DNA from 3 places in the Laceyella putida genome. Region 3 is predicted to be linked to each of the others. Evidence: riboswitches for the same ligand, from Rfam matches in the RefSeq annotation. Region 3 holds a riboswitch; each other region holds the start of a gene.
What was found. A riboswitch is a leader RNA that binds a small molecule or an ion and turns the genes downstream of it on or off. The one in region 3 is predicted to bind cobalamin.
Positions count from the first base shown of each region.

Region 1: linked by a shared signal. The riboswitch ahead of cobJ (precorrin-3B C(17)-methyltransferase) and the one ahead of metE (5-methyltetrahydropteroyltriglutamate--homocysteine S-methyltransferase) in region 3 are both predicted to bind cobalamin.
Region 2: linked by a shared signal. The riboswitch ahead of ACFQNG_RS12425 (ABC transporter substrate-binding protein) and the one ahead of metE (5-methyltetrahydropteroyltriglutamate--homocysteine S-methyltransferase) in region 3 are both predicted to bind cobalamin.

Region 1 is NZ_JBHTBW010000011.1:31,762-41,484, reverse strand. It holds gene ACFQNG_RS04570 (hypothetical protein) at 1-618, opposite strand, end outside; gene ACFQNG_RS04565 (histidine phosphatase family protein) at 820-1,359, shown strand; gene ACFQNG_RS04560 (SRPBCC family protein) at 1,417-1,896, shown strand; gene ACFQNG_RS04555 (catalase) at 2,073-3,524, shown strand; gene ACFQNG_RS04550 (Fur family transcriptional regulator) at 3,610-4,050, shown strand; partial or broken gene ACFQNG_RS04545 (MFS transporter) at 4,624-4,774, shown strand; cobalamin riboswitch at 4,976-5,169, shown strand; gene cobJ (precorrin-3B C(17)-methyltransferase) at 5,421-6,998, shown strand; gene ACFQNG_RS04535 (sirohydrochlorin chelatase) at 7,060-7,902, shown strand; gene cobK (precorrin-6A reductase) at 7,917-8,699, shown strand; gene ACFQNG_RS04525 (precorrin-8X methylmutase) at 8,834-9,484, shown strand; gene ACFQNG_RS04520 (cobalt-precorrin-5B (C(1))-methyltransferase) at 9,489-9,723, shown strand, end outside.
Region 2 is NZ_JBHTBW010000040.1:50,858-60,580, forward strand. It holds gene ACFQNG_RS12405 (polynucleotide kinase-phosphatase) at 1-1,371, shown strand, start outside; gene ACFQNG_RS12410 (metal-sensitive transcriptional regulator) at 1,537-1,863, opposite strand; gene ACFQNG_RS12415 (cation transporter) at 1,886-2,101, opposite strand; gene ACFQNG_RS12420 (alpha/beta hydrolase family protein) at 2,220-3,062, opposite strand; cobalamin riboswitch at 3,145-3,343, shown strand; gene ACFQNG_RS12425 (ABC transporter substrate-binding protein) at 3,380-4,438, shown strand; gene ACFQNG_RS12430 (FecCD family ABC transporter permease) at 4,435-5,466, shown strand; gene ACFQNG_RS12435 (heme ABC transporter ATP-binding protein) at 5,481-6,317, shown strand; gene ACFQNG_RS12440 (cob(I)yrinic acid a,c-diamide adenosyltransferase) at 6,289-6,864, shown strand; gene ACFQNG_RS12445 (arsenate reductase family protein) at 6,913-7,269, shown strand; gene ACFQNG_RS12450 (ABC transporter permease) at 7,420-8,703, shown strand; gene ACFQNG_RS12455 (ABC transporter ATP-binding protein) at 8,716-9,603, shown strand; gene ACFQNG_RS12460 (ABC transporter ATP-binding protein) at 9,587-9,723, shown strand, end outside.
Region 3 is NZ_JBHTBW010000045.1:27,770-37,492, reverse strand. It holds gene ACFQNG_RS13320 (MATE family efflux transporter) at 1-1,005, opposite strand, end outside; gene ACFQNG_RS13315 (glutathione peroxidase) at 1,426-1,902, opposite strand; cobalamin riboswitch at 2,069-2,258, shown strand; gene metE (5-methyltetrahydropteroyltriglutamate--homocysteine S-methyltransferase) at 2,404-4,674, shown strand; gene ACFQNG_RS13305 (carbohydrate ABC transporter permease) at 4,797-5,615, opposite strand; gene ACFQNG_RS13300 (carbohydrate ABC transporter permease) at 5,612-6,433, opposite strand; gene ACFQNG_RS13295 (ABC transporter substrate-binding protein) at 6,327-7,892, opposite strand; gene ACFQNG_RS13290 (sensor histidine kinase) at 8,046-9,723, shown strand, end outside.

The DNA.
Region 1 (9,723 bases), on a different contig from region 3:
TTCCAGATTGGTTAAGGCGCGAACATGGTCCTCCCGCTGATGGTACCAATCGATAATCTCGATCCAAGCATCGACATGATCGGGATTTTTCACACAGTGATCGCTTAACAGGCTTAACGTTTTTTGCCGGTTTTCACTCTGTTTGGCGTGCGGGCTGTACCAATAGATCAAGGCTTTGTAATATTTCATGCCCCATAGCTCGGGAATCTCTTTTTCAGCGGTTTCGATCCGCTCGAGTTTGGATTCCAGTGAAATCGGATAAAGTTCTTGTCCGAGAATGGAGTGTTCGGATAAAATCATCATCGCTTTGAGTGATTTTAACAACTTTTCATCCAGTTCTTCTTTATGTTGTTGGATGCTGCGGTTCACCTCTTCTTTCACCATGTTGGGCACGCGCGAGGATTGATAGAAACTGTATACGGAGAAGATGATCCCGCCCATCGTGGCCAAGGTGGCGATCAAGGTTAACAAGTAGTTGATATAGCTGATTTGGTTGGCGACGGCATCCCCTTCATATAAAGGCACGACAAATTGGGGGATGAACGGAATCACGTAGGCGCCCATAATCAACAAAAAGGTGAAGAAGCCCAAGGCATAGAACCAGCGTTTGTTGACCAAAATGATCCCTCCACTAGATCTCTGCAAATTAAGTATATTCACAATACGGTCTAAATTAATTATATAAAATAGTTGATTCTATCGATAGAGGGTTGTTTGATGCGAAGGATATAATATTATGCTCATTTTCGAATAAATCAATGGTTTCATAAAGGGGTAAAATGATGATGATTGGCAGCGATTGAAGAAAGGATGAAATGCATGAAAATAGGTTTGGTTCGCCATTTTAAAGTGAAGAAGGGATACCCGGAAAATACATGGGTGACACAAAAAGAATTGATTAAATGGCTTGAAGAATACGATGTCGCTGACATAGAAGAAGGCGAAGTGGATTTGAAAGGCGTAGCATGGAAACGATGTTTCGCAAGCGATTTGCCAAGAGCCGAAAAAACGGCGCGAAAAATTTATGACGGCAAGATCATAAAAAAGAAAGAGTTAAGAGAGATTTCAGTCTACCCGTTTATTAAGAGGGATATGAAATTGCCTTTTTTCATGTGGGCGGTTTTGGCGCGGGTGGCGTGGCTCTTCAATCACAAGTCACAATTGGAAGGCATAACGGATGTGAAAAGGCGAGTGAAGGTTGTCTTGGATGAAATATTGTCCCAAAGCCAGGAAGATGTGCTCATTGTGAGCCATGGTGTGGTGATGATGTTTTTGAGAAAAGAGTTGCTAAAGAGGGGGTTTAAAGGACCCAAGCTTGGCACACCGAAGAATGGAAAGCTTTATGTATTTGAAAAATGATTGCTAGGTCCTGGGATGGTTAATCGGATTGTAATCAATTCTTGGGGAGTGAATGAGATGCCTGTCATTAAAATAGAATGCTACATAAACGCTCCGATTGAGACCTGTTTTGACTTGGCCCGAAGTATCGATGTCCATATGCAGTCCGTTTTCCATACCGAAGAAAAGGCCGTCGCCGGAGTCACAACGGGGCTGATCGGTTTGCGGCAAAGCGTGACTTGGGAAGCGGTTCATTTTGGCGTTAAACAGCGCTTGACCAGCAAAATCACGGAATTCGACCCCCCCAAGTACTTTGTGGATGAAATGGTTAGCGGAGCTTTCAAGAGATTCAGGCATGAGCATATTTTTTTGGAATGTGGGAACGGAACCAAAATGATCGATATCTTTGATTACACATCCCCTTTGGGCTGGTTGGGAAACATTGCCGATAAGCTGTTTTTGGCCAAATACATGGAAAGGCTGTTAAGCCAAAGGAATCAGTACATAAAAATAATTGCAGAGAATGAGGGTGATTGCCATTTCAAGATGAATGGCTGATCGCCGGTTGTGCTTGGACAAAAAGTGTTGGGAGTGTTCGTTCGGAAACCTCAGGTGGCATTGGCCCGGGGGTTTTATTTTTTTGTCAAAAAAGATCTTGCGCCCTCCCTTATTTAGAATTATTATTAAATGAGAGTAATGATCAATATATAATAATTATAAGGGGTTGTGGATAAATGGATCAAAAACGCTTAACGACCAACCAAGGGGCACCGGTAGGAGATAATCAGAATTCCCGCACGGCGGGCCGGAGAGGGCCCGCGCTGTTGGAAGATTACCATTTGCTCGAGAAATTGGCCCACTTTGACCGCGAACGCGTTCCGGAACGGGTGGTCCATGCCCGTGGGGCCGGCGCCCATGGCGTGTTTAAAGTGACAAATAGCATGAAAGCATATACGAAGGCGGCGTTTTTGCAGGAAGTGGGGAAAGAAACGCCCGTATTTGTCCGGTTCTCCACCGTCATCCATGGGACGGGTTCGCCCGAAACCGCCCGTGACCCACGCGGTTTTGCAACCAAATTTTATACGGAAGAAGGCAACTATGATATCGTCGGGAACCACTTGCCCGTTTTCTTCATTCGCGATGCCATCAAATTCCCGGATATGGTTCATTCCTTAAAACCGGCTCCCGACACCAATATTCAGGATCCTGACCGCTATTGGGACTTCATGTCGTTAACGCCCGAATCCACCCATATGATGACTTGGCTTTTTTCTGACTACGGCACCCCCGCCAACTACCGGCAAATGGAAGGGTTCAGCGTGCACGCCTTCAAATGGGTGAATGCGGAAGGGAAAGTCGTTTATGTCAAATATCATTGGAAACCGTTGCAGGGGGTAAGGAACTTCACTGCCGAAGAGGTCCGTGAAGTGCAAGGAAAAGACTTTAACCATGCGACCAGGGACTTGTATGAGCACATCGCCAAGGGAAATTATCCCGAGTGGGACCTGTATGTGCAGATCCTGCCGCCTGAAGATATGGACAAGTTTGAATTTGATCCGCTCGATCCCACCAAGGTTTGGCCGGAAGACATCTATCCCTTGCAACTGGTCGGCCGCATGACACTCAACCGCAATCCGCAAAATTACTTTGCGGAGGTGGAACAGTCCGCCTTTTCTCCAAGCGCATTGGTGCCCGGTATCGAACCTTCCGAAGATAAGCTGCTGCAAGGGCGTTTGTTTTCTTACCCGGACACCCAGCGCCACCGGATCGGACCGAACTACTTAAACTTGCCGATCAATTGCCCGTATGCCAAAGTGAATAATTATCAAGTGGACGGCAACATGCAGACCCGCACCGACATCAGTCCGGTCAATTACGAGCCCAACCGCTATGAGGATCGCCCCAAAGCCGATCCGGCTTATTTGGAAAGTGAAACCCCGCTGGAAGGGGTGGCCGGTCGCCAAAAAATCTTCAAAACCCTGGATTTTCAGCAAGCCGGAGAACGCTATCGGGCCTTTACGGAAGCGGAGCGGGAAAATCTGATCAAAAATCTGGTGAATGATTTATCGCAAGTGAACGAATATACACAAAAACTGGCCATCTGCAACTTCTATCGGGCCGACAAAGAGTATGGCGAACGCTTGGCCAAAGGATTGAACATTGATTTGAGCCCATTTGTGAAATAAGAACGACAGGAATGACGGGACCAACCGTTTATCCGGAAAGGATCGGCGGTTGGTCAACATGGTGTAGCCCTTGGCGAAGGGGGAGATGAGCATCAAGAACAATCATCACGTCGATGCAATCGAAACGCTCAAACGAATCGGGGTGCGGATGACGCCGCAACGAAACGCCATTCTTTCCTATTTGCTGTCATCCACTCATCATCCCACAGCGCACGATATATATGAAGCGCTGAAAAAGGATTACCCCAACATGAGCGCAACGACGGTTTACAACAACTTGCGCTTGTTTAAACAGGCCAGTCTTGTCAGGGAATTAACCTACAGCGATGCCTCCAGCCGGTTCGATGCCAATATGATGGAGCACGATCATGTAATCTGCCGCCGCTGTGGCAGAATAACCGATTTCCAGTACCCCTTGCTTCAAATGGCGGAACGTGAAGTCATTCAGGCGACCGGGTACAGCATCGAATCGCATCGGCTGGAGATGTACGGCCTCTGTCCAGCCTGTCAAGCAGAAGAACCATGACGGCCAAACGGGTGGCGGTACATAAAGAATTGAAAGCGCATTAATGGACTAACTCGAATGGGGGTAGTCTTTTTTCTTTGGGGTTAAGAATGCGAAAAGGCTTGAGGATGTGACTCAAGTCGTTTAATTTCTGCTCATTTAAAGGGGAGGGATGGGCTGAATCCGCTGATTTCATACGTAAGAGAAACGGCGATTAAGCCGGGGTGTATCATGGTACAATGAATGTTTTCTTAGAAAATATGAACAACTCCCAGGAAAAGAAGGTTATTTGATGAAGAAGCGATGTTGTCAGGGTTAAACCAAAAGATTCGTTTCCTATATTGCTCAAGCCAGAAAATATAACTGAAATTTTTGTTAGTCTAAGCTTCCCAATTAAATTAGTTGTTAAATTCATGATTTATGAATTAATTTCGGGTTTTCTAAACAAAAAAAGAGATTCGACTGAAGTATTCCTATGATTTAGTAATAATATGGTTTACGAAACCACACTTTTGTAAATCAAAATGGAAAATCTAGAGTTTTCAATGGTTTTTCTGTTTCCTGATTTGTTTTTCTTGATTGTTATATTTTCCAACTACTATCTTATCGCAATTCGCACAGACTTCTGGAATGAAATTGTTTAAGATGCATGTGTCGGATGAACAGGGCTCAGTCGGCTATATCTCTTCTGCAAACGATATTTTCCGTTTTTATGATTTCGGGGCCGATGATTGGAACGTTTGTTTAGCAAAACTTAGGAATCGACGAGTGAGGTATTCTACCAAAACCCCCTTCCGATTAAAACTGCCAATCAACTGAGAATAACTAAGATAGAAGTAGCATCCGAATAAAAAAGCAAGTCCATCCCCCGCCATAGCTAGTGAGAAAATTGAAAATTGAAAGAGTAATAGGCTACACTATAAATAGATTGATTTTGCCCGAAAATGAATAAACAACGGGAAAAGGTGGAGTGCTTGCATGCGCTCCCGAAGAGGGAAGACCGGTGAAAGGCCGGCGCGGTCCCGCCACTGTAAATGGGGAGTCTGGATTTGGTCACTGTACTTTATGATGGGAAGGCCAAATGCCGATTCAAGACGACGATCCATGAGCCAGGAGACCTGCCTTTTCTGACAACACCGCTTGACCTACGCGGATGGGGAGGTGTTTATAGGGGACGACGGCAGGTGGGATGTGTCCATTTTGGGAAGGCCTGCTTGGTTGTCTGTGGTTGGATGCGACCTATAAACACGTTCTGCTTGGGTGAGCGGAAGGTGTTTTTTATTTTGCTGTGAAGTGCATGCGGACGGAGTTGGCGGGTATGACGTCGTGTTTTTAGATTGAACATTTTTAAAATAATTAATATTCAATCATATTGGTGGTGGGGTGGTTGCATGAATCGTTCAGTTGGCAAGATCCTGCTGATTGGGTTTGGACCTGGGCATGCGGAGCATATTACCGGGCGGGCGCGGGCCGCGCTCATGGAGAGCGAAGTGATCGTGGGGTACAACACCTATGTTGATCTCATCCGCCCGCTGTTGACGAACCAGGAGATCGTGCGCACGGGGATGACGGAAGAGGTGAGCCGGGCGCAGGAAGCGGTCAGGCTGGCGGAAGCGGGCAAGATTGTGGCGGTCATCTCCAGCGGGGACGCGGGTGTGTACGGGATGACGGGATTGGTGTACGAAGTGTTGGTTGAGAAAGGCTGGCGGCCTGACTCGGGGATCGAAGTGGAAGTGATTCCGGGCATATCCGCGATCAATTCCTGCGCTTCCTTGTTGGGGGCGCCGGTCATGCATGATGCCTGCACGATCAGCTTGAGCGACCACTTGACTCCATGGGAAGTGATTGCCAAACGCATCGAAGCGGCGGCAGCGGCGGATTTCGTCATTGCTTTGTACAATCCCCGAAGTGGGCGGCGAACGAGGCAAATTGTCGAAACGCAAAAGCTTCTCCTGAAGCACCGCTCTCCGGAGACCCCGGTGGGGCTGGTGAAGAGCGCGTACCGTGAGCGGCAGGAGATCGTGTTGACCACCCTCAGCCAAATGCTGGAGCATGAGATCGGCATGCTGACAACGGTGCTGATCGGCAATGGCAGCACGTTTGTGTACGAAGGTCTGATGATCACGCCGCGCGGCTACCAACGCAAATATACCCTGGACAAGGTGGTGCAGCCTTTGAAACCGCATGAGCGCCTGCGTCCGGAAGCGGAGCCGTGGGCCCTGGAGTCCATGATGTCCCAGCCGGCAGCGGCAGGGGGGATGAGTCCGGTGGCGGTGGCGGAAGAAGCGTTGGCGATGTTGCGGGAGAGCCGTGAGTCCGGCTCCGCTTCGATCTTTGAGGTGGCGGTATCCCCCGGACTGGCCGAGAAAAAAATGACGCCGCAGCAGATGCGGTGCGTGGCCGAAGTGGCGGGGGACCAAGGGGAAATTCATTATACGCCTGATCATCGCTTGATGTTAAAAGTGCCGACCGCCAATCCGGAGCGGGTAGTGGAACAGTTGACGGAAGCGGGTCTCTTGTTGGAGCCGGTGGGGGATGTGGTGCAATTGAAGGCGTGCGATTTTTGCGATGGCGATAAAGGGGAGTCGATTCCGCAGTTGCAGGAGTTGCAGAAGCGGATTGGGGGACTGGATGTGCCCAAGGAGTTGAAAATCGGGTTTAACGGATGTGCCATGGCCTGCTATGGGGCGGTGACGGAGGATATCGGGATTGTGTATCGCCGCGGTTCGTTCGACCTGTTCTTGGGAGGCAAAAAAATCGGGCGCAATGCCGAAGTGGCAAAACGGGTGGCGGAGGGGCTCACCCCGGATGAGTTGATCACGGCGGTGGAACAAACGGTGCGTGCCTATAAAGAACAGGCTGATTCCAATGAGCGCTTTCACAAGTTTTTCAAGCGCGTGGAAGAGATTGGCGGATTTCGGTACACCGAGGGCAACATCACGATTGAACCGCTGGCTTGCGGCGATTAGAGCGTAAGTGACTGCATGAATCGCCGGACACGCCCTAAAACAATAGATGGGAGAGAACGAGATGGAAGCGATTTTGTTTGTGGGCCATGGAAGCCGTGATGCCGAGGGAAACCGTGAGTTGTTGCGCTTCACCGAAAAGATGGCTCCCCAGTTTGCGGAACCGATTGTGGAGACATGCTTTTTGGAATTGGCGGAGCCCGATATGGGAGCGGGAGTCAAACGGGCGGTTGAGCGGGGCGCCACCTCAATCAAGGTCGTCCCGTTAATGCTGTTCATGGCGGGGCACGCCAAAGTCCATATCCCACTGTTTCTGCATGAAGCGCAAGCGCAATATCCCCATGTGCGCTTCACTTATGGACGGCCGCTGGAAGTGGATGAATTGATCCTGCCCATTTTGGAGGCGCGCATCCAGCAGGCCGCGGGCGCGAATGAGGCGGAAGAGACGTCGATCTTGCTGGTGGGACGCGGTTCAAGCGATGCCGGAGCCAACAGTGACTTGTATAAGATTGCCCGCTTGCTGTGGGAACGCCTTAACGTCCCATGGGTGGAAGCCTGCTTTATCGGCGTGACCGATCCGCGGATGGAAGCCGGGCTGGAGCGGTGTGTCCGCTTGGGAGCCAAGCGGGTGGTGGTGTTGCCGTATTTCTTGTTTACCGGTGTGTTGATCAAACGGATGGAGAAGATGGTTCGGCAGTTTAACGAAGAGAGCGCAGGTGTGCACGCTGAAATGGTGCCTTACCTCGGATTTGATGACGGCCTTGTCCCCATCTGGCAACGCCGGGTCCACCAATTGGCGCATGGGCAAGCATTGAATTGGCAAGCGTTGGCGGAACAAGCGATCGCGGCTGGACACCACCAACATCACCACGATCATGATCATCATCATGGACATCATCATGCGTAAAGGTGGGAGAAACCATGCTATTTCTCTTGGCTGGCACCAGTGATGCCCGGGAACTGGCCTGTGCCCTGAAACAGGAAGGGTACCCGCTCTTGGCGTCGGTGGTGACGGAGAATGCCGCCAAAAGCTTGCGGGAAGCGGAGATTCCGGTGCGGGTGGGTCGCTTGACGGCAAACGAGATGCTGCACGAGCTTCAGGAGCGGGGCGTCGACATGGTGGTGGACGCCAGTCATCCGTTTGCGGAAGAGGCTTCGAAAAATGCCATCGCGGCGGCCGAAACAGCCGGCGTCCCTTATCTGCGTTATGAGCGGCCGGAATGGCGGGCGGCGCGGCATCCGTTGATCGAAACCGTGTCCTCTTATCAGGAGGCGGCGGAAGCGGCCGCGCGGCGAAAAGGGGTGGTTATGCTGACGACGGGCAGCAAAACGTTGGACATCTTTGTCAAACGGTTGTCCGCCGAGCCCGGCCTCCGTCTCGTCGCCCGGATGTTGCCGCGCAAAGATAATATGGAAAAATGCGAACAACTGGGGTTGGAGCAGAAAAACATCGTGGCCATGCAAGGGCCGTTTGGCAAGGAATTGAATCGGGCCTTGTATCAACATTATCGAGTGACGACGGTGATTACCAAGGAAAGCGGGCAGATCGGTTCGGTTGATGAGAAAGTGGAAGCGGCTTTGGAATTGGGACTTCATGTCATTCTCATTTCCCGCCCCCGCATTGATTATGGTCACGCATGTTCCAGTGTCGAGCAAGTGATCGGTCATGTGCGAACAGAAATCAGCGGGTCGATTATCCGATAAATGGAAGGGCGGTTTTGCCTGTACCCTGTGGGTGACAGCGAAGCGAACATGGAACGCGGACTTCATTCCGCTTCCGTCCACAACCTATGTGTGGCAAACCGCCAGCACTGATCAGAAAACAGGAGGGATGTCCCATGAGTGAACCTTTTCGCCCCGTTACGACGAAACCACAGGAAATCGAGGACTTGAGTTTTCAGATCATTGCCGATGAGTTGGGAAAGCATGACTTCACACAGGAACAGTTTCGTGTCGTGCAACGGGTCATCCATGCGACCGCCGATTTTGATCTGGGACGGAGCGTGACCTTTCATCCTGATGCGGTTCGGGCGGGCATCCGGGCGATCCGGGCGGGCAAGCCGATCGTGGCGGATGTGCAGATGGTGCAAGTGGGGATCAACAAGAGCCGCCTGGAGCAGTTTGGCGGTGATGTGCGGGTCTATATTTCTGATGCGGATGTGATGGAAGAAGCCAAGCGTTTGGGCACGACGAGGGCCATTGTCTCGATGAGAAAGGCCGTGGCTGAAGCGGAAGGGGGCATTTTCGCGATAGGCAACGCACCGACGGCCTTGTTGGAGCTGATTCGCTTGGTGCGGGAAGGGAAGGCCAAACCGGGGCTCATCGTCGGCGTGCCAGTGGGCTTTGTGTCCGCCGCGGAATCAAAAGAGGAATTGCTCAAGCTGGATGTGCCGTTTATCACCAATCTGGGCCGCAAAGGAGGAAGCCCGGCGGCGGTGGCGATTGTGAATGCTTTGGCTCTGTTGGCGGAACGAGAGACAGGGGTTTGACATGATGCAAAAGCAGGCAGAGTCGGAAACTAAACCGCTCCGCACCGGATATACGACGGGCGCCTGTGCGACAGCGGCAACCAAAGCGGCCTTGCTATCGTTGATCACGGGGGAAGCCATCCGTGACGTTGTGATTCAGTTGCCCATCGGACAGACGGCCGCGTTTGCGATGACAGAGGTGGAGTCGGACGGTTCCATGGCTCAGGCCAGCACCGTCAAAGATGGCGGGGATGATCCGG
Region 2 (9,723 bases), on a different contig from region 3:
TTTGGCGGGAAACTGACGGCCTTTCGATATCCGGAGAATGAACTGGTATCCGTCCCGGCGCGGCAAGTGTATGCTGAACCGGTGCGGCCGTTGGTTTCGGCGGATGATTCGGTGATGAAACAGGACGGGACGAGGATTGATGTGGAGGATGTAAGGAAAGACCGCATTCAAACCCGCTTGCTCGCGAGTCCTGTGCACATTCACAAGGATCAAGCCGCGGCCGCCTTGGAGACGATGAGCCGGTTTGCGATCGATCCCAAATGGCTGATCTACCTTCCGCCGACGATGTCCCCATCGGAAACATCCGGGCAACCCGGATATCTGGAACATCCGGAAGAGGCTTTGCGGTACTACGGGCAACGCGGGGTGTTGCGCGTCATTTGTGAAGAGAAGCATATGGGATCGCGTGCGGTGGTCATCGTTTGCCGGAATAAGCAAGTGCCCTTGGAGCGGTTTGGCGTGGCGGAAGCGAGTTGGGGCATCATCTATACGCGTACGGGCCGACGTTTTTTTGAGGATGTGTCGGTGGAACAAGCGTTGTTGGAGCGGTTGCAACGGTCGATCACCCAAGCGGGACTGTGGGATGAGCTGAAGACCGACTGGGTGTGCCTCGATTGCGAATTGATGCCTTGGTCGGCCAAAGCGCAGGAGTTAATCCGGCAGCAGTATGCCAAAGTGGGGTCGGCGAGCCGCTTCGCTTTGAATGGGGCGGTATCGCTGTTGCAACAAGCGGTAACCGGGGGACGGCATGCGGAGGCGCTTTTGTCCCGTTTCCAAGAGAAGCGCGAAAACAGCCGGCGTTTCGTGGAAGCGTATCGGCGTTACTCGTGGCGTGTTCAGGGGTTGGCCGATTATAAGCTGGCTCCGTTTCACCTGTTGGCGACAGAGGGGCGGGTCTATAGCGACCATGATCATCTGTGGCACATGGAGACGATTGCAAGGATATGCAAGCAGGATACGGAGGTTCTCCTGGCCACCCGCTATCGTGTGGTCAACGTGAACCAACCGGCCGAAGTGGAAGCGGCGATCGCGTGGTGGCTTGAGATGACGGAAGCGGGCGGTGAAGGAATGGTGGTCAAGCCGCTCTCCTTTATCTCCACCACCAAGCACGGCTTGCTCCAGCCCGCGGTCAAATGCCGGGGACGGGAGTATTTGCGGATCATCTACGGACCTGACTACACGCTGGAAGCCAACTTGACCCGCTTGCGCAAACGGGGTCTGAAGCAGAAACGGTCTCTGGCCTTGCGCGAATTTGCCTTGGGTCTGGAGGGGCTTGCGCGTTTTGTGGCAAAGGAGCCGCTCTATCGTGTGCATGAGTGCGCGTTTGGCGTCATGGCCTTGGAATCGGAACCGATCGACCCGCGGTTGTAAGAGATCATGATCATGACACATCCTGAGAGGAGGAAGATTTTTGCCTGTACCCTGGGGGTGAAAAAACAAAGGAAAAAGTGGGAAACGGAGACTCAAAATCGACTCCGGGGCCACTTTGTCAGCAAGCGCAAGCGGCTTTCTTCTGCATGAAGAAAGCCGCTTTGTTCATTTCATCAGTTTTTTTACGGTGACGAGCAGTTCGTCTATCACCTGGGTGTCCCCTTCTTGGAGCCGTTCTGTAACGCAACTGCGCAAGTGCCCTTCCAACAGGATTTTACCGACGCTGTTCAAGGCGGATTGCACGGCGGCGATCTGGTTGAGGACATCATCGCAATAGGTATCGTTTTCGATCATTTTCTTAATCCCGCGCACTTGTCCTTCAATGCGGTTAAGGCGGGAGGTCAGATTGGTTTTCACTTTTTCGGAGTGGTGGCTTTTCCGTTCGGTTGAAGAGGAACATGGGTGATGTTCTTCCGGTTGTCGCGGTTCCATTCATTCCACCTGCTTCCTGAATTTAAGCGATCGAGTAGCCTTGTTCCTCGATTTCGCGTTTGATCTGGTCGAGGCTGACTTTGTTTTCATCATAATGGATGGTGACGCGGCGGTTGGCCAAGTCAACCTGCGCTTCCGCCCCCGCCTCCTTGACGGTATTCTCCACCGCCCGCACACAATGTTGGCAAGACATGCCTTCCACATGGAGTTGTACTTGTTTGAGATGGCTTACGGTCATCATCGTTCTCCTTTCGGTTGCGTCTATCTTCTAGTTTAACCCATTCGTCCATTTTAACGGGCCTATTTTGCGGACATGGAAGGACTGTGGTTCGCGATCGGAGTTCTTGTGTTGGTGTTTATCCCAACTCCCGCACAAAAAAATCGGCGGTTACCCGAATCGCTTCTTCCAATTGCGGGGTCATTCCGGCAAACGGATGCACGGCGCCCATCGTGTGGTTCGCCCCCTGGATCACATGAAGAGTGGCCTGCGGCGCCGCTTCGGCCATCCGTACCGCCCCTTCGTAGAGTCCGGGCAAATCTTGGTCGCCTTGGACGAGCAACAGCGGTTGCTTGAGATGGGGAAGGCGCCCGAGCAGATCGAAGCGTTCACGGTTCGCTTCGATGTCTTCCAACACTTCGCGCCGAATCGGCAAGCGTTGTCCGGTTCTTCCGTTGATGACATGGGAGATACCCTTGTTCCGCAATTCTTCGATCAACTCGGGCGAGAAGAAGTCAACCCGGTGAATGCTGTTCCAGATGGTCACGGCTTTCACCCTGTCGGGATGATCCAACGCGTACAGCAAGCTGTTGCCGCCGCCACGGCTATGTCCCATGATCCCCAACCGGGTGAGGTCACACCGCTCCGCTTGCGGAAGAGCCCCCTGCCGGAGGGCTTCAATCAAGAAAACCAGATCTTCTTGTTCGTGGCTGAAGGTGTTTCGCGAGAATTTTTCCAGTTCAGTAAAGTGTTCAAGATCTTTCCCCACCCCATTCATGGAGAAGTTGAAGGTGATGGCGGCCAAGCCGGCTTCCGCCAGTCTCTGTCCCAATGTGGGAAAAAAGCCCCAATCCTTAAAACCCTTGAATCCATGACAGATGAGCACAGTGGGGGCCGATGGCACAGTGTCCGGTAAAAATAGGTCCCCACGGATGATGCGATCCTCTTTGCCGAGGTCAAGCGCAAATGGGTAACGGTTCATATCGCTCCTCCTGTGTTGGTGAACTTTGTTAATATGCCTAAAATTGCAACGGATTTCCCTTTCCATTATAATGATAACGAACGAAGTGAATAGGGGAAAAGGTCTTTCTTGCATAAAGAGAGCCAAGAGGGAAGTCCGGTGCGAATCCGGCGCGGTCCCGCCACTGTCAATGGGGAGGATAACTGCAACAGGTGAAGGCCACTGTCGTGACATCACGATGGGAAGGCGCAGTTGGACGATGAACCATGAGCCAGGAGACCTGCCTTTTCCAAACGTCCACTTGCGTTCTCCTTCGAGGGTTAAGGAGGGACGCGTGCGTGCGGGCAGTTGAATCCCGCGTCTTTTTCGCATGCTCTTCTCCAACCTGTGCCCATCGGGATGCACAGGTTTTTCACGTGCGCATCAAGAAAGGAGAAGAATTCATGACATCGATGTGGAAACAACGTTTTGGCTTGCTGTGCTTAAGTGTGTTGCTGGTGCTCAGCGTGGTGGGCTGTGGCCCTTCCGCTCCATCGGGAACGGCTGGCGGCCAATCGCCGGTCAAACCGGGGGCGGTGGACTATCCGGTCGAGGTGAAGGACCAAGCGGGCAACAAGGTGACCGTCAAGCAAGAGCCAAAGCGCATCGTCTCACTGATGCCAAGCAATACGGAAATCGCTTATGCGCTTCAATTGGATAAAAAGGTGGTGGGCGTGACCACCAATGATAACTATCCTGAAGCCGTGAAGAAATTGCCCAAAGTCGGCGATTTCAAGATCAATGTGGAGAAAGTCGTCGCGTTGAAGCCGGACTTGGTGTTGGCCAACGGGGCAAATGACAAAGCGACATTGGATCAGTTAAAGAGGCTGGGCATCCCGGTTATCGTATTGGATGCCAAGAACATCAAAGACATCTACCGCTCGATCGCGATCGTCGCCACGGCGGCCAATGCGGCTCGTGAAGCGGACAACTTAATCGCCAAGCTGCAAAAAGAGCAACGCGACATTTATGCCAAAGTGGTGGATGTGCCCAAAGAGAAACGGGTGAAAGTGTTTGTGGAGTTGGATCCGACGCTGTTTACCGTCGGTGGCGATACATTCATGAATGAGTTGGTCTTGGCCGCGGGCGGGGTGAATGTGGCGGCGGAGCTGAAAGGCTGGCCACAGGTGTCCGCTGAGCAAGTGGCCAAATGGAATCCTGATATCATCATCTCATCTTATGGAAGCACAGACCAAATCATGAAGCGCCAAGGCTGGTCAACCGTGAATGCCGTCAAGGAGAAGCGCGTCTATGCCGTGGACCCCAATTTGACCAACCGTCCGGGACCGCGGATCTTCCAAGGGGTCAAAGAAATGGCCGAGCAGTTTTATCCGGAGAAATTTGGTGAAGAGAAGTGAGAAAGGCGCGGGCTTTGGCTTGGGGCGGAGGACTCATCCTCTGCCTTCTTTTTTCCTTAGCGGCCGCCGTTTCGGTGGGGAGCACGGAGATTGGCTTGGAGACCGTTTGGCGGGTGATCGTTCACCATGTCCTGCCGCTCGGGGATGGGGCCAGTGTGGGAACGGATGAGGTCATCATCTGGGAACTGCGGTTGCCGCGCGTGATCCTGGTCGCGTTGATCGGGGGAACCTTGGCGGTGGCGGGCACCGTGTTTCAAGGGTTATTGCGCAACCCGCTGGCTGATCCTTATGTCTTGGGCGTTTCGTCCGGCGCCTCCGTCGGCAGCGCGCTCGTGGTGATCACCGGTTGGGGGCTGACCATGTTGGGCCAGTGGGCGTTGCCGCTGGCCGCTTTCGTCGGGGCGGCCGTCTCCGTGTTGCTCGTGCTTCGGTTGGCGCGCATCCGCATGCAACTGCAGGTCTCTTCACTGATCCTGGCGGGGGTGGTGGTGCAGTCCTTTTTCGGGGCGGTGCTCACCCTGCTCATCTCCTTGTCACCCGAGGAGTTGAACCGGATCCAGTTTTGGTTGATGGGAAGTTTGGCGTTGCGCGAGTGGCAACACGTGGAAGTGGTGTTGCCGTTCAGTCTGGGAGGGGTTGTCCTTTGCTGGCTGTTCAGTCGGGAGCTGAATCTGTTCGCGCTTGGAGATCGTTCCGCCACTCATTTGGGGCTGTCCGTCACCCAGGTCCGCTTGGGACTGATCCTGCTCGCTTCCCTGATGACCGGAGCGGCGGTATCGGTAGCCGGAATGATTGGATTTGTCGGTTTGGTCATCCCCCATATGATGCGGATGTTGACCGGTGGTGATCACCGCACGCTGATACCGCTTTCCCTGTTGGCCGGCGCGATCTTTCTCATCTGGGCGGACGCGTTGTCCCGAGTGGTGCTCGCGCCGCGCGAATTGCCGATCGGCGTGATCACCGCGTTTGTGGGAGCCCCCTTTTTTGCGGCCATTTTGCGCAGGCATCAGCATAAATGGAGTGGATGAGAGGAGGAAAGACCATGTTGTTGCGGGCGGAACAGCTCAGCAAGCGATTGGGCGACCGCTGGGTGCTGCAAGGGATCAGCCTGGCGGTGGCGCCGGGCGAAATGATTGGCATCCTCGGTCCCAACGGAAGCGGCAAGAGCACCCTCCTTTCATGCTTGGTGGGGGAGATGAAAGCAGACGCCGGCCAGGTATGGTTGCGCGACCGGTTGCTCGCGGAGATGAGCGTCAAAGAACGGGCGCGACAAATTGCCATGTTGGCCCAGGAAGAGGTAGGGGAAATCTATTTCACTGTCAAAGGAATAGTGGAGATGGGTCGCCATCCGTATCTGGGTCGCTGGCCGTGGCTGAGCGAACGGGATGAACAGGTCGTCGCCCATGTGATGCGGGAGACGGACAGCCAGCACTTGGCAGGAAGGATCTTCGCGCGACTCAGCGGCGGCGAAAAGCAACGGGTCTCCTTGGCGCGGGCGATGGCGCAAGAGCCGCTGTTACTGGTGCTGGATGAGCCCACCGCTTATCTCGATTTGAAATATCAGTTTGTATTACTGGGTTGGGTCAAACGGTGGCAAACGGAATGTGGATTGACCGTGATCATGGTATTGCACGATTTGAATCTCGCCGCACAATATTGTGATCGCCTGGTGGTGCTGAAAGAGGGCAAAGTCGTGCGGCAAGGGACACCGCATGAGGTGATTGTGGAGGAAATGGTGGAAGAGGTATATGGGATGACACCGATTTTGATTGAACATCCCCTGTTGCGCGTTCCGCAAGTGCTGTTGACGGCGGCCGGAACAAGGGAAAACGGAGAGGAGCGCGAACAAGTTGAAAATCTATACCCGCACGGGCGATGAGGGCAAGACCGGTGTGATTGGCGGACGTGTGCCAAAGGACGATATCCGTGTTGAAGCGTATGGCACGGTGGATGAAGTGAATGCGTTTGTCGGCGAAGCGATTGTGCGGATGGACGCCGGACTGCATGCGGACTTGATTCGGGATTTGACGGAGATTCAACATGAATTGTTTGATGCGGGGGGAGACTTAGCCCAAGCGGGAAAAAATCGGCAGTACAAAGTGACGGCGTCCATGGTCACCCGTTTGGAGGCGTGGATTGACCGTTATGAGCGGGAGTGCCCGGCCTTGGAGCGCTTCATTTTGCCGGGCGGTTCTCCACTGTCTTCCGCGTTGCACGTATGCCGTGTCTTGACGCGGCGAGCCGAGCGGCTGGTCGTCACCCTGTGTCGGGAACAAGAGGCGAACGAGGAAGTGCGGCGCTATCTCAACCGATTGTCGGACTTCTTCTTCACCGTGGCCCGTGTGGCCAATGTGCGGGCTGGGGTGCCTGATGTAGAATATAAGCGGGGTGGGCGTGTCTTTCACACGGACAATGAGGGCAAATGAGTTGGAGAAGCCCATCGTCGGTTCGAGATGCAGAGGAGGAAAATGAAGATGGCCTTAAAGATGTACTGGTATCCCAAATGCGGGACTTGCCGCAAAGCAAAGAAATTCTTTGAAGAGCATGGCATCGACGTAACGGAAATCCATATTGTCGAAGCGCCACCATCCAAGGACGAGTTGGCTCAGTTGATAGAAAAAAGCGGCCTGCCGATCCAAAAGTTTTTTAACACCAGCGGGCAGAAATACCGCGAGTTGGGCTTGTCGCAGAAGTTGAAAGAGATGAGCGACACGGAGAAGCTGGACTTGCTCGCGTCCGACGGCATGCTGATCAAGCGCCCGATCGTCACCGATGGCGACAAAGTGACGGTTGGCTTTAAAGAAGAGCAGTTTAAAGAGACGTGGGTGTAACATGCGAAACCTCCCTTTCCCCGGATAGGGGTGGGGGAGGTTATTTTTCGCAAAAAATAAAGTAACCACTCACTTCGTTGTTGCCTTTTTCGCTCCGGCTCCCTAAAATAAAAGTGAGTAATCACTTACTGAATGGAGGGGGCCATTGCTATGTGGAGACGGATTGGCGCGTTGATCCGCAAGGAGTTTATTCAGTTGAAACGGGATCGCCGCACGTTGGCCATGTTGATTGTTTTACCTGTCTTATGGTTGGTTGCCTTTGGCTATGCCGTGAACTTTGATGTCAATGTATCCAATGTGATGATAGTGGACCAGGCGCGGAATGAAGCGGCCGGCAAAGCAATCAAGCAGATGGAGAAGAATGGGGATCTGCGCATTGTTGAGCGGGAGGCGACACAGGCGCAGGGAGAAGAAGCACTCAAGCAAGGGACGACGGATGCGGTGATTCTCATTCCCAAAGCATATGATCTTTCCCCTGACAACGCCGACGAACAACTGCGCATCTGGGTGGATGGGAGCCGTTTATTCTCAGCCCAATCCGTTGTGCGGGAGTTAAATGAGGCATTGGGGGACTTGCAGCAAGAGAATATGGAAGAGATGAAAGAACAGATGGAGGCGGAGTGGCAACAAGCCAAAGCGCCCGAGGTGAAGTTGGATTTGGGTGGAACGATGATTCCGCCACAAGTGGCAAGCCAGGTAAAAGAGAAGATTGAGACGCAATTGTCGGAGCAGTTGAATGAGCGGCAAGAGGAACAAAAGGCGAGGCTGACGGACCAGCTTCCCAATCCGGACTTTATGGCACCGGAGATCGAGGTGCGCTATAACGAGGATCTCAAAAGCGTTTATCATATGATTCCCGGCCTGATGGGACTCGTCCTCATCTTTATTACCACACTGATGACCGCGCTTGGGGTGGTCAAGGAGAAAGAGCGGGGAACGTTGGAACAATTGGTTGTCTCTCCGCTCAGATCGGTTGAGCTCATTTTGGGGAAATTGCTTCCCTACATGATCATCGCCACATTGGACTTTTTTATCGTGTTTGCGGTGGGGACTTGGGTTTTTCAAGTGCCGTTCACGGGTGATCTTTTCTCTTACCTCCTTGTCGCCCTGTTGTTCCTGTTCGCTTCACTCGGGTTGGGCTTGTTTGTCTCCACGGTATCGGAGACGCAACAGCAGGCGATGCAATTGGCCGTTTTGACCCTTGTGCCCCAATTTATCCTCTCCGGTTTTGTCTTTCCGCTTGAGGCGATGCCGGAAGCGATTCGTTGGATCGCGTATGTGATGCCGTTGACTTACTTTTTGCCGATCAGCCGCGATGTCTTCCTCAAAGGCATGAGTGCATGGGATCACCCGTTGCCGTTCGCGATGTTGGCGTTTTTCGCCCTGCTGTTCCTGTTGATCGCCACCATTCGGTTTAAGCGGAGTTTGGCATAAGGAGGGATGAAGATGTTTCGCTTACAGGGTGTAACGGTAAAAATGGGAAAAGAAGTGGCCTTATTCCCTTTGACTTGGGAGATCAGGCGCGGAAAAATTTATGGCATCGTGGGTTCGGATGGAGCAGGGAAGACGACGCTAATCAAAACCCTGGTTGGACTCGTCAAGCCTACAAGTGGACAGCTTTCATTGGACAGAGGAACCCGCATCGGTTTTGTGCCTGAGCATTTCGGGTTGTATGAGGAGATGAGCATCGCTGAAAATATCCTGTTTACAGCTTCCCTCAACGGAGTGGCCGCAGATGTTGCACAGGAGCGGATGCCATCCTTATTGGAACTCACGGGCTTGGCTCCTTACTCCGATCGCCTCGCGAGAAGTCTTTCCGGGGGGATGAAACGGAAGTTGGCCATGATTTGCGCCATGATTCATGAACCGGGTTGTTTCATCCTCGATGAACCGACCAATGGGGTCGATCCGGTCTCCCGAAGGGAAATCTGGCAACTAATCCGCACTTACCGGGACAAAGGGGCGACGGTGATCGTATCGACGCAGTATCTGGACGAGGTGATCCATTGCGATGAGGTGCTTTTTTTGCATCAAGGACGGATGCTGATGGCTGATGCTCCCAAGCGGATACTGGAACAGTTTCCATATGAAGTGTGGGCGCTCAAAAAGATGCGCCAAGTCCCGCTAAGTGAGATGCGCGAGTTTCGAGAGATTTCCGGAGTCGTGGAACTCTTTCAGCGCGGAACCGATTGGATCGCTTATGTGAACGGGAGTGCCGACCTAAGAGAAAGCGCGGCACAGCGGGGATATCGACTGGAGCGGATTCCGCCGCTGGTGGAAGATGTGTTGATTCGCCTGATCAAGGAGGGAGCCATCCATGATACAACTGTATGAAGTGACGAAACGTTTTGGATCCTTCCAGGCCGTGGATCACGTCACGCTCACCATCGAACCGGGACAGATTTTTGGTTTGCTTGGGGCCAACGGCGCGGGCAAGACGACGCTGATCCGGAT
Region 3 (9,723 bases):
CCCGACCGCGCAAACGATCGCCATCATGACGGCTATGCCGATACCCAAGAAGCTGTATTGACGGGCATCTTTTCCCCTTCTGGCCCCGATTTCAAAACCGACGGCAATCGTCAGGGCCATGGCGATGCTCAAGGGCACCATATAGAGAAAAGAGGCGAAGTTTAACGCCGCTTGGTGGGCCGCGATGGTGGCTGTGTCATATTCACTCATGAGCAGGGTGACGGCGGCAAAAATGCTGGTCTCAAAGAATATTGAGAAGCCGATCGGCACCCCTATTTTCAATTGTTCTTTCCATGCGGATAGGGCGATGCCAAACCATCGCCCAAATACGCGGTACTCAGCAAAGGGCATGACCCGGGTGATCACCAAAAAGCTGATAAAGGCAATGCACCAATAGGTGATGGCCGTCGCATATCCTGCTCCCACCCCGCCCAAGCGGGGAAAGCCGAATTTGCCAAAGATGAGCAAATAATTTAATCCGACGTTGATGGGCAGGGAGAGGAGCGTGATAACCATCGTGATCCGTGTCTGACCCAACGCATCCATGAAACAGCGCAGAACCGTATAGACAAACAGCGGCACAATGCCAAAGGTCAGCGCAATCAGATAGTCGTGCGCGATGGTGCGGACTTGCGCATCCAGGTTCATTCCGTCCAAGACGGGATCAAGCAAAAGGGCTCCACCCAGAATGACGGTGACGGCGATCGCCAAAGCCAAGTAAACGCCTTGGATTACCTTAAACGGCACTTGCTCTTTTCGCTCTGCCCCGATCAACTGGGCCACGATGGGGGTCAAGGAAAGCAGAATCCCGCTTAACCCGGTGAAAATCGGGCTCCAAAGGCTGGACCCGATCGCCACGCCGGCCAAATCATTGGGGCCGGCATGGCCGGACATGACCGTATCAAAGAAATTCATCCCAAACAGAGCCAGTTGCGTGACAAGGATGGGCACTAAAATGATGAGAAACTGGCGTATTTTTTGTTTCAGTGAATGAGTTTGTTTCATTGTTTTCATCTCTCTTATTTTGAAAAATTCACCTTTTGTTGACAAAGGACGGTTGGGCATGGGACTCAGATCCGCCGCCAATGGACCACCTCAATCCAAGCTAGCAGATATGGAGTGGCGATTCAATCCTTTTTTTGAGAATATATCTTGCGGATGGCAGCGATAGGCACTGAGAAACAAAAAATGGCATGCCATGGGGCATGCCAAGAGGGAGGAATGGGCATTTAAATCATCTGTTTCTTGTCCGTTGAGGTTCCGTTGAAGCGAATGGGAAAACGGTTTTGGAGCCGCCGATATATTTATCAGACACGCCCTAGTGCAGTGATAAATCGGGTGGGGTAATATACGATTCCGTCGGAAAAAACGCGGCAAGGAAATAACCTTAGCATGAATCAGGGCATCAGAACGTAAATTGCGCCATTATTCAACATCATTGAGCAATTGCTTGATATCGTTCTCTATTTTTTCCGGGGCTGTGGTTGGCGCATAGCGTTTCACTATTTTTCCATGACGGTCAATGAGAAATTTGGTAAAGTTCCATTTGATCTCCTTGTTCAAAAAACCCGGGGCATTGTCGGTTAAATATCGGAACAGTGGATGCGCATTTGGCCCGTTCACCTCTATCTTTGAGAACAAAGGGAAAGTCACACCGAAATTCAGTTCGCAAAAACTTTGAATCTCTTCATCCGTACCCGGCTCTTGATTGTTGAATTGGTTGCATGGCACTTCAAACCCAAACTCCTTATGGCGGTCGTATAAAGCTTGCAAACCTTTATACTGCGGAGTGAATCCGCATCGGCTGGCTGTGTTGACGATCAACAACACTTTGCCTTTGTAATCGGCCAATGATTTTTGTTCCCCTCTGGTTGTTGTCACGGAAAATGTGTAAATACTCATGGTTGTCTCCTTCCTTCTATTGATTTATCTATATTAAATTGTACTAAATTAAATTTATCTCTATCCGTTTGGTTTGTCAAGGTTGGCAGAAGGTTGTTTCAATTCGAATTAAAATGGTTGTGTAATTGCGAAAAAATAAATATAATAGGATTCAAGCTTTCAATAATCTCATATTGTGGGAACAGGTTCCTTGCGTTGGGCAAGGATGAAAAGGGAAGTTCGGTGCAAATCCGACACGGTCCCGCCACTGTGATAGGGGAGTTGGTTGCCATGGAAGCCACTGGTGCGATGCCGGGAAGGCCGGCAACTGATGCGGATCCTTAAGTCAGGAGACCTGCCTGTTCTGGCAACACTGCTTGACCTACGGAAGATAGGGAGGTGTTAGAACATGGCTGCTTTCACAGGAGGAGTTCTCTTTGGTGAACCTTAGCTAGGCATTTCTAACCTTCGCATGTTAGAAATGCCTATTTTTATTATGAACATCCAGAGGAGGCCAAAGGGATGAAGAGCAGCAACTTGGGATATCCGCGCATCGGCGTCAATCGGGAATGGAAAAAAGCCCTTGAAGCGTATTGGGCGGGTAAGTTGGAAGAAGAAGCGTTTTTGTCTCAGATGGAAGCGTTGCGACTTGAGCATATACGAAAACAAAAAGAGAAAGGGATCGAGCTGATCCCCGTCGGCGACTTCACCTATTATGATCATGTGCTGGATATGGCGGTGATGTTTGGCCTCGTGCCTGAGCGCTTCGGTTATGAAGGGGGAAAGGTGTCACTGGCGCAGTATTTCGCCATGGCAAGGGGAAGCGATTCTGCCGTCGCTTGTGAGATGACGAAGTGGTTTAACACCAATTATCATTATATTGTGCCGGAGTGGAATGAAGATCGGCTCGCCCTGACCGAGAACCGACCGTTGGCGCATTATCTTGAAGCGCGGGAAAAGTGCGGTGTCAAAGGCAAGCTGGTTATGGTTGGACCTTATACCTTCGCCAAGTTGTGCAAAGGGATCGATGAAGCGCAGTTAGCCCGCGTCTGGGACAAATTGCTTCCCTTGTATGAACAAGTGCTGCGGGAGTTGGAAGCGGCGGGGGTGGAGTGGGTCCAATTGGATGAACCCATTCTCGTCACTTCCCTTGACCAGGAAGAGATGAACGCCGTCGCCGCCATTTACCGCCGTTTGCATCAAGCCGCGCCACAGCTGTCGATCATGTTGCAAACATATTTCGATTCCGTTACCCATTATGAAGCCTTGCTGCAACTCCCCGTGCAAGGGATTGGATTGGACTTCGTTCATGGGGAGCGAGTGCATCTGCAGGCCTTGGCGACGGCGGGGTTCCCGGCGGATAAAGTGTTGGGTGTCGGGATCGTTGATGGGCGGAGCGTGTGGCGCGCATCGTTGCGGGAAAAACGGCAAGTGCTGGAACAAGTGTTGACGGTGGTGCCGCCGGAGCGCATTTGGCTTCAGCCCGCTTGCAGCTTATTGCATGTGCCCGTGACGACAAGCAAGGAAGAGAAGTTGCCGCCGGAGTTGAAAGCGGCTCTGGCCTTTGCGGACGAGAAATTGGATGAAGTGGTGTGGCTCACGACCAGCTTTAACGAAGGGGCCGAAACGGTGGCGGATGTGTTTGCCGAGAATGAAGCGCGTTTGCGAGGATTGGGCAAGTTGCGCGATCGTCTCCCTTCCGCCGGATCGGTGCCTGCGGCTGGGACGGCGCAACCTCCGCGTTCGCCCTTTGCCATACGCCAAGCGGCGCAACGGGAAGAGCTTGACCTGCCGCTCCTGCCCACGACGACGATTGGCAGCTTCCCCCAGACGCGGGAAGTGCGGCAAGCGCGGCAACGCTGGAGAAAAGGCGAGTGGACGGATTCCCAGTTTGAGCAGTTCATCCAAGCGGAAATCAAGCAGTGGATCGAATGGCAAGAAGAGCTGGGACTCGATGTGCTGGTGCATGGCGAATTTGAGCGGACCGATATGGTGGAATACTTTGGGGAGAAATTGGCCGGGTTCGCCTTTACCCGCAATGGATGGGTGCAATCGTACGGTTCGCGTTGCGTCAAGCCGCCGATTATCTATGGGGATGTTTCCTTTGTGGAGCCGATGACGGTCAAGGAAACCGAGTATGCACAGTCGTTGACGGCCAAACCGGTAAAAGGTATGTTGACCGGACCGGTCACCATTCTCCATTGGTCCTTTGTGCGGGATGACCTTCCGCAGCAAGAGGTGGCGGCTCAACTGGCCAGAGCGCTTCGGCAAGAGGTGGCGGCGTTGGAAGAGCGGGGAATTCGCATCATCCAAGTGGACGAACCCGCCTTGTTTGAGGGCTTGCCGCTAAAACGTGAAGAATGGCAGGCGTATTTCAACTGGGCCGTTCAGGCGTTTCGTCTCACGACGTCGGTTGTTGCCGATGCGACGCAGATTCACACCCATATGTGCTATTGTGAATTCCATCATCACATCGACGTGATCAGCCAGCTGGATGCGGATGTGATTTCGTTGGAGACTTCGCGAAGCCATGGTGAGTTAATCCATGCCTTCACCGAGGAATCTTATGACAAAGGGATCGGATTGGGGGTCTATGACATTCACAGCCCACGGGTACCGGCAGTGGAAGAGATGGCGGATATCATCCGCAAAGGGCTGTCTGTCATTCAACCTGAGTTATTCTGGGTGAATCCCGATTGCGGCTTGAAAACGAGAGGAACGGAAGAAACGCTGGCCGCACTGAAACACATGGTGCAAGCGGCTGAACAGGCGCGGGCGGAACCTGGGGAATAAAGGTTTGCGCAAAGAACCACGGCGAAACGGGCTGTGGTTCTTTGTTTTGGACAGAGTGCATGGCAAAAGCGAAGGCCCGTCCCATTGATGCGCGTCGCATGATGGTTCGGGCCACTCAATTTTTATTTGACCGCTCCCGCTGACATGCCTTCAATAAAGTATTTTTGCAAAAAGAGATAAAGAATCGTGACCGGCAACATGCCCAGCAAGGAACCGGCGGCCACCCAGCCGATGTTGTTGTTGAACATGGAGAAGAATGTTGACAGTGCCACGGTAATCGTCGCCATCTCGCTGTTTTGCAGGAAGAATACCGAGAATTGGTAGTCATTCCAGATTGTCACCCCGGTCAAAATGATGACCGTCACCGTAACCGGTTGCAACAAGGGCAAAATGATTCGGAAGAAAAGCCCGATTCTAGAGGCGCCGTCAATCATCGCCGCCTCGTCCAATTCGCGCGGGATGGTATTGATAAATCCGGTGTAAAGAAAGATGGTTATCGGCAAGTTAAACGTGACATGCAGGGCGATGATCGCCCAGTATGAATTCAATCCGCCCAACTCGACGATAAATTGGTATAACGGAACAAGAATCGTTAACGGCGGCACAATCAGGGCTGAGATAAACAACACGTACATGAATTTGTTTAATTTTGTTTGAAATCTGGCCAGCGGATAAGAAGCGAGCGCCCCGATGACCAGCACAAGCGACAAGGCAATGACAGTAATCAAGAAATTGTTGACAAACGCCGTCCCAAGATTGGCATTTTCCCAAGCATTTTTGAAATTGTCGAGATACAAATAATCAGGAAACACCCATTTTGAACTGAGGTCACTGTCCTTCTTAAACGAGGTGCTGGCCAGCAAATACAGTGGGACGATGTGGAAGACGCTGATGAACACCGCCGCCGCCAGCAGCCACTTTTTTTGTTTTTTTCCATTCATCGCACGATCTCCTTTCTTCTTAAATAGAGGAGAGAGACCAAACTGATGACGCTGATGAGCACAAACATCAGGTTGCCCAAGGAAGCGGCATATCCCGCGTCCTGGCGGGCAAAGTACATCTGGTACATCATCGTTGACAGCGATTGTGACGCATAACCCGGGCCCCCGTTGGTCATCGCCACAATCACATCAAACAGTTTCATGCCACCGATCACATTTAAGACGATATTAATCGTGATGGAAGGGGCGAGCATCGGCAGGGTGATGTGCCAGAAACGGCCCCACTGCGAAGCGCCGTCCAGATCGGCCGCTTCATAGTAATCTTTGGGAATCGATTGCAGGCCCGCCAGATAGATGAACATCGCAATCCCCAAGTACTGGTAAGTGTTGACAAAGGTAATGATCCACACGTTTTTTTCCGGATCAGCCAATAGATTAATCGGTTCATCACGGAACGGCAGGATGATGTCATTAAGCGCACCGCCATGAAGTTGGAAAATGAAATACCAAATATACCCCATAATGAGCGGGCTGATAACAACCGGCAAATAAACGATCGTTCGGGTCAGTCCCCTTATTTTAATGCTCCGGTTTAACAAGAGTGCGTACAAGAGTCCAATCAGGTTCTGAAAAAACGTGCTTCCGAGTCCGTAGATGAACGTATTTTTGACGACCGTGCCGATGTTCGGGTCATCGAACATTCTTTTGTAATTATCCAGGCCGACCCAGATGGAGGCTTGTGAATAGCCGTCCCAGTTTGTAAATGAGATCATGATCCCTTTTAAAAACGGATAAAAAATAAATACGCAAAACAGCAATAATGCCGGTACGTACATGAAATTGATCCAGAAGGTCGATGTTAATGTTCTCCTTTTTTTGAGCGGTTTTGCCATTGGCGCATCTGGCATGATGGCCGTGTTCACGTTCCTGGCAGCCCCATTTTGCATGTCTTACCCTCCTTGGCTTGGATGGTAAAGGGGGTTGGTTTCTCCCCCCTTTTGGAAAAAACAGCTTATTTTTTTGTTGGCTGGTCAACCGGTTGACTTCTTCCTTCATTTTTGCGGAGAATTGGTCCGGTGTAATGTTTCCGGCAATCAGCTCTTGGCCAAGTGTGCACATGACATCCCACATGCCGTTTGGAAGATACACCCGGTCAAAGTATGGAAAGACCCTTGTATCTTGATATTGATCATAATACTCAGCAAATTCCCCGCCGGCTTTCACCTGTTTGAATGGAGCGGGTGCGAGGGTGGAATCTGACAGTTTTTTGATGTTCTCTTCTTTCGACACGAACTCAAGAAATTGTTTCGCTTCTTTCATATGCTTTGTGTCTTTCCAAATGCCCAATGTGTTTCGTTCTCCTCCGACAAAGGTGGGTTCATCCCCTTTTTTGATGGAGGGAATCGGGAAAACGCCGATTTTGGCATGGGGATTGATTTTCTTCACATCCGCCACGGATGCCGGCGCATGAAAAGCAAAGGCCAATTTGTTTTCAGCGAATAATCTTGCTTCATCTGCGTATTTGGCCGTCAACATGTCTTTGTTGATGAAGCCTTTGTCATACATGTTCTTGAAATGATTGGGGAGGAATGTCCAGTTGGACCAATCAAATCGGTTATTCAGCAAGGCATCGGCGTGATTTTCCTTCGGACTGATTAATAAGGGTGTCGCAAAGTAATCAAAGTACTGGCCGATCGTCCAAGAATCGAGGGCGGCGAAATAAAAAGGCGTCACTTCGCCTTTGCTTTCAGTTTTGATTTTTTCCGCTGCAGCCATCAATTGATCATACGTTTTGGGAATCCTAATATGGTATTTCTCCAAGATTTCGATGTTGTAGAGGACCCCCTCTTTCGCTTCATTAAGGGGCATGACATAGACTTTTCCCTCTTTATCGGTAATCACCGGTTTGATCGAGTCAGACAGATTGGCAACCCACTTTTCCCCTCGTAAATCCGCCAAAAAGTCACCATAACGCTTGATGGCCCAGCCGTGCGTATCGAACAAATCAGGAAGCTCATTCGAAGCCATTTTCATTTTTAAAATATTTTCATAGTTCGACCCGGGAAATTGCAGATCGATATCAATATTCGGATGTTGCTTTTCAAAATCGTTAACCACATCCTGAAAAACGATTTTCATTCCTTGGTCTGACGTACTTGACATGACCGTCAGTTTGACTTTCCCGCCTGACGTCGAATCACTTGATCCGCCAATGGAACAGCCGATCAATCCCATACAGAGTAAAAAGATGAGAGAGAGCATCGCAATCTTTTTCATCCCATTTCCCCCTTCGTTCTGTTACCTTAAAGAATACCAATTGTGTATCCGTTTTCACATGCCCCGATTCTACATTTTGCGCGCTCATTTCTATGATTGACGAAATTCGACTTAATTCGTTATCTTCTAATTAGATAAAGGAGAAAAATGTTCATGAAAGCGTATACGCTGAAGGGGAAACTGACCATATTCTACGGATTGACCATTTTGATCCCGATTGTGATCATTTCCATTATTATGCCTTATACCTTTCAATATTTAATTGAAAAGGAAACACAAACCTTAACGGAAACAACCTTGCAGACGTTAAGCCACAATATCGAAATGTATCTTGACGATTTGGAAAGGATTACAATCATTCCTTATTTTAACGATCCTTTGATGAGGGCGCTCCAGTTAAAAGTGTTCGGATATGACGAAGCCGATTTATCAACAGAGGTGTTTGTGGAGAGAACGCTCGCCAACTCCTTGTCCACTTATTTCCATAATCTGCGGGCTGATATTGTCGGAACCATTATCCTGCCAGCCGATGGATCGGTCTATGTTACCACGAACGGAATTTCAAAATCGATAGACGATTTCCCTTACAAGAATCAAGAGTGGTATAGAAAAGCCATTGCCGCAAACGGAAAAGCGATCTTTATCAGCGCCCATGCACAGGATTATTTGGACAACCCTCCCGCAGACGAGGTGTTTTCGGTGGCCCGGCTCATTAAAGATCCCGAATCCTTGAGACCGCTGGGGGTCATCATCGCGGATGCGGACACTTCGGCGCTTAAACGCATGATGGGAAATATCCAATTCAATGTTGCATCAAAACGGGCCATATTTAATGAAAATGGCGAATTGTTTTACGCTAGTTCTCCTGTATCCGACGAAATGATCAAGCAAATAAAGGATAAAAAGACGACGATTCAAGACGAACATGATTCCTATGTTGTCGTTTCACAGGAAATCCAGCCAGCCAATTGGAAAATCGTTGTTCTGCTTTCCAAATCTGAACTTAACGCGAAGCTCAAGTGGATGTTCCTGGCGGGGATTATGTTTGCCATTGGCGGTTTGGTGTTAACGTACCTGCTGTTTTCCGCTCTTTCCAAATGGATTGTGAACCCGTTTCAACATGCGATACGGGTGATGAAAAGAGTGCAACATGGAGATTTGCAAGTTCGGCTGGAGACGCGGGGGAATGACGAAATCGCCCAGCTGGGACATTCATTCAACCTGATGATCGAAAAAATAAACGAATTGATTGACCGTGAGTATAAAGCGGTGTTAAATCAACGAAATGCCGAATATCGCGCACTCCAGTCCCAGATCCAACCGCATTTTATTTTTAACACGTTAAACGGTTTTATCGCTTTGAATCGGATGGGTGATCGCAAAACACTGGAACATGCGATCTTGTCTCTTGGTTCAATGCTTCGATATATTTTAGACAAAGAGGAATGGACAACCATCAAAGATGCGTTTCGATTCATCGAGCAATATTGTGGACTCCAACGGCTACGTTTTCAAGATCGAATGGAAGTGGAGATCCATTATGGCGAGGTGCTCGGCAACTGCCGGATCTTGAAACTGTTGCTCCAGCCCCTCATTGAAAATGCGATCATTCATGGAATTGAACCGTCAGACAATCCATGCAAACTGGTCATTTCCGCAACAATCAAAGAGATCGGGGACGAGCCGTACTTAGTCATCAACATTCATGATAATGGGGTCGGGTTTGACGCAAACAACATGACGAATAACCGGAGCATCGGTATTTCCAACGTACGGGAACGTTTAATGATAACCTATCCCGAATCGACATTTTCCATAGAAAGTAAGGAAG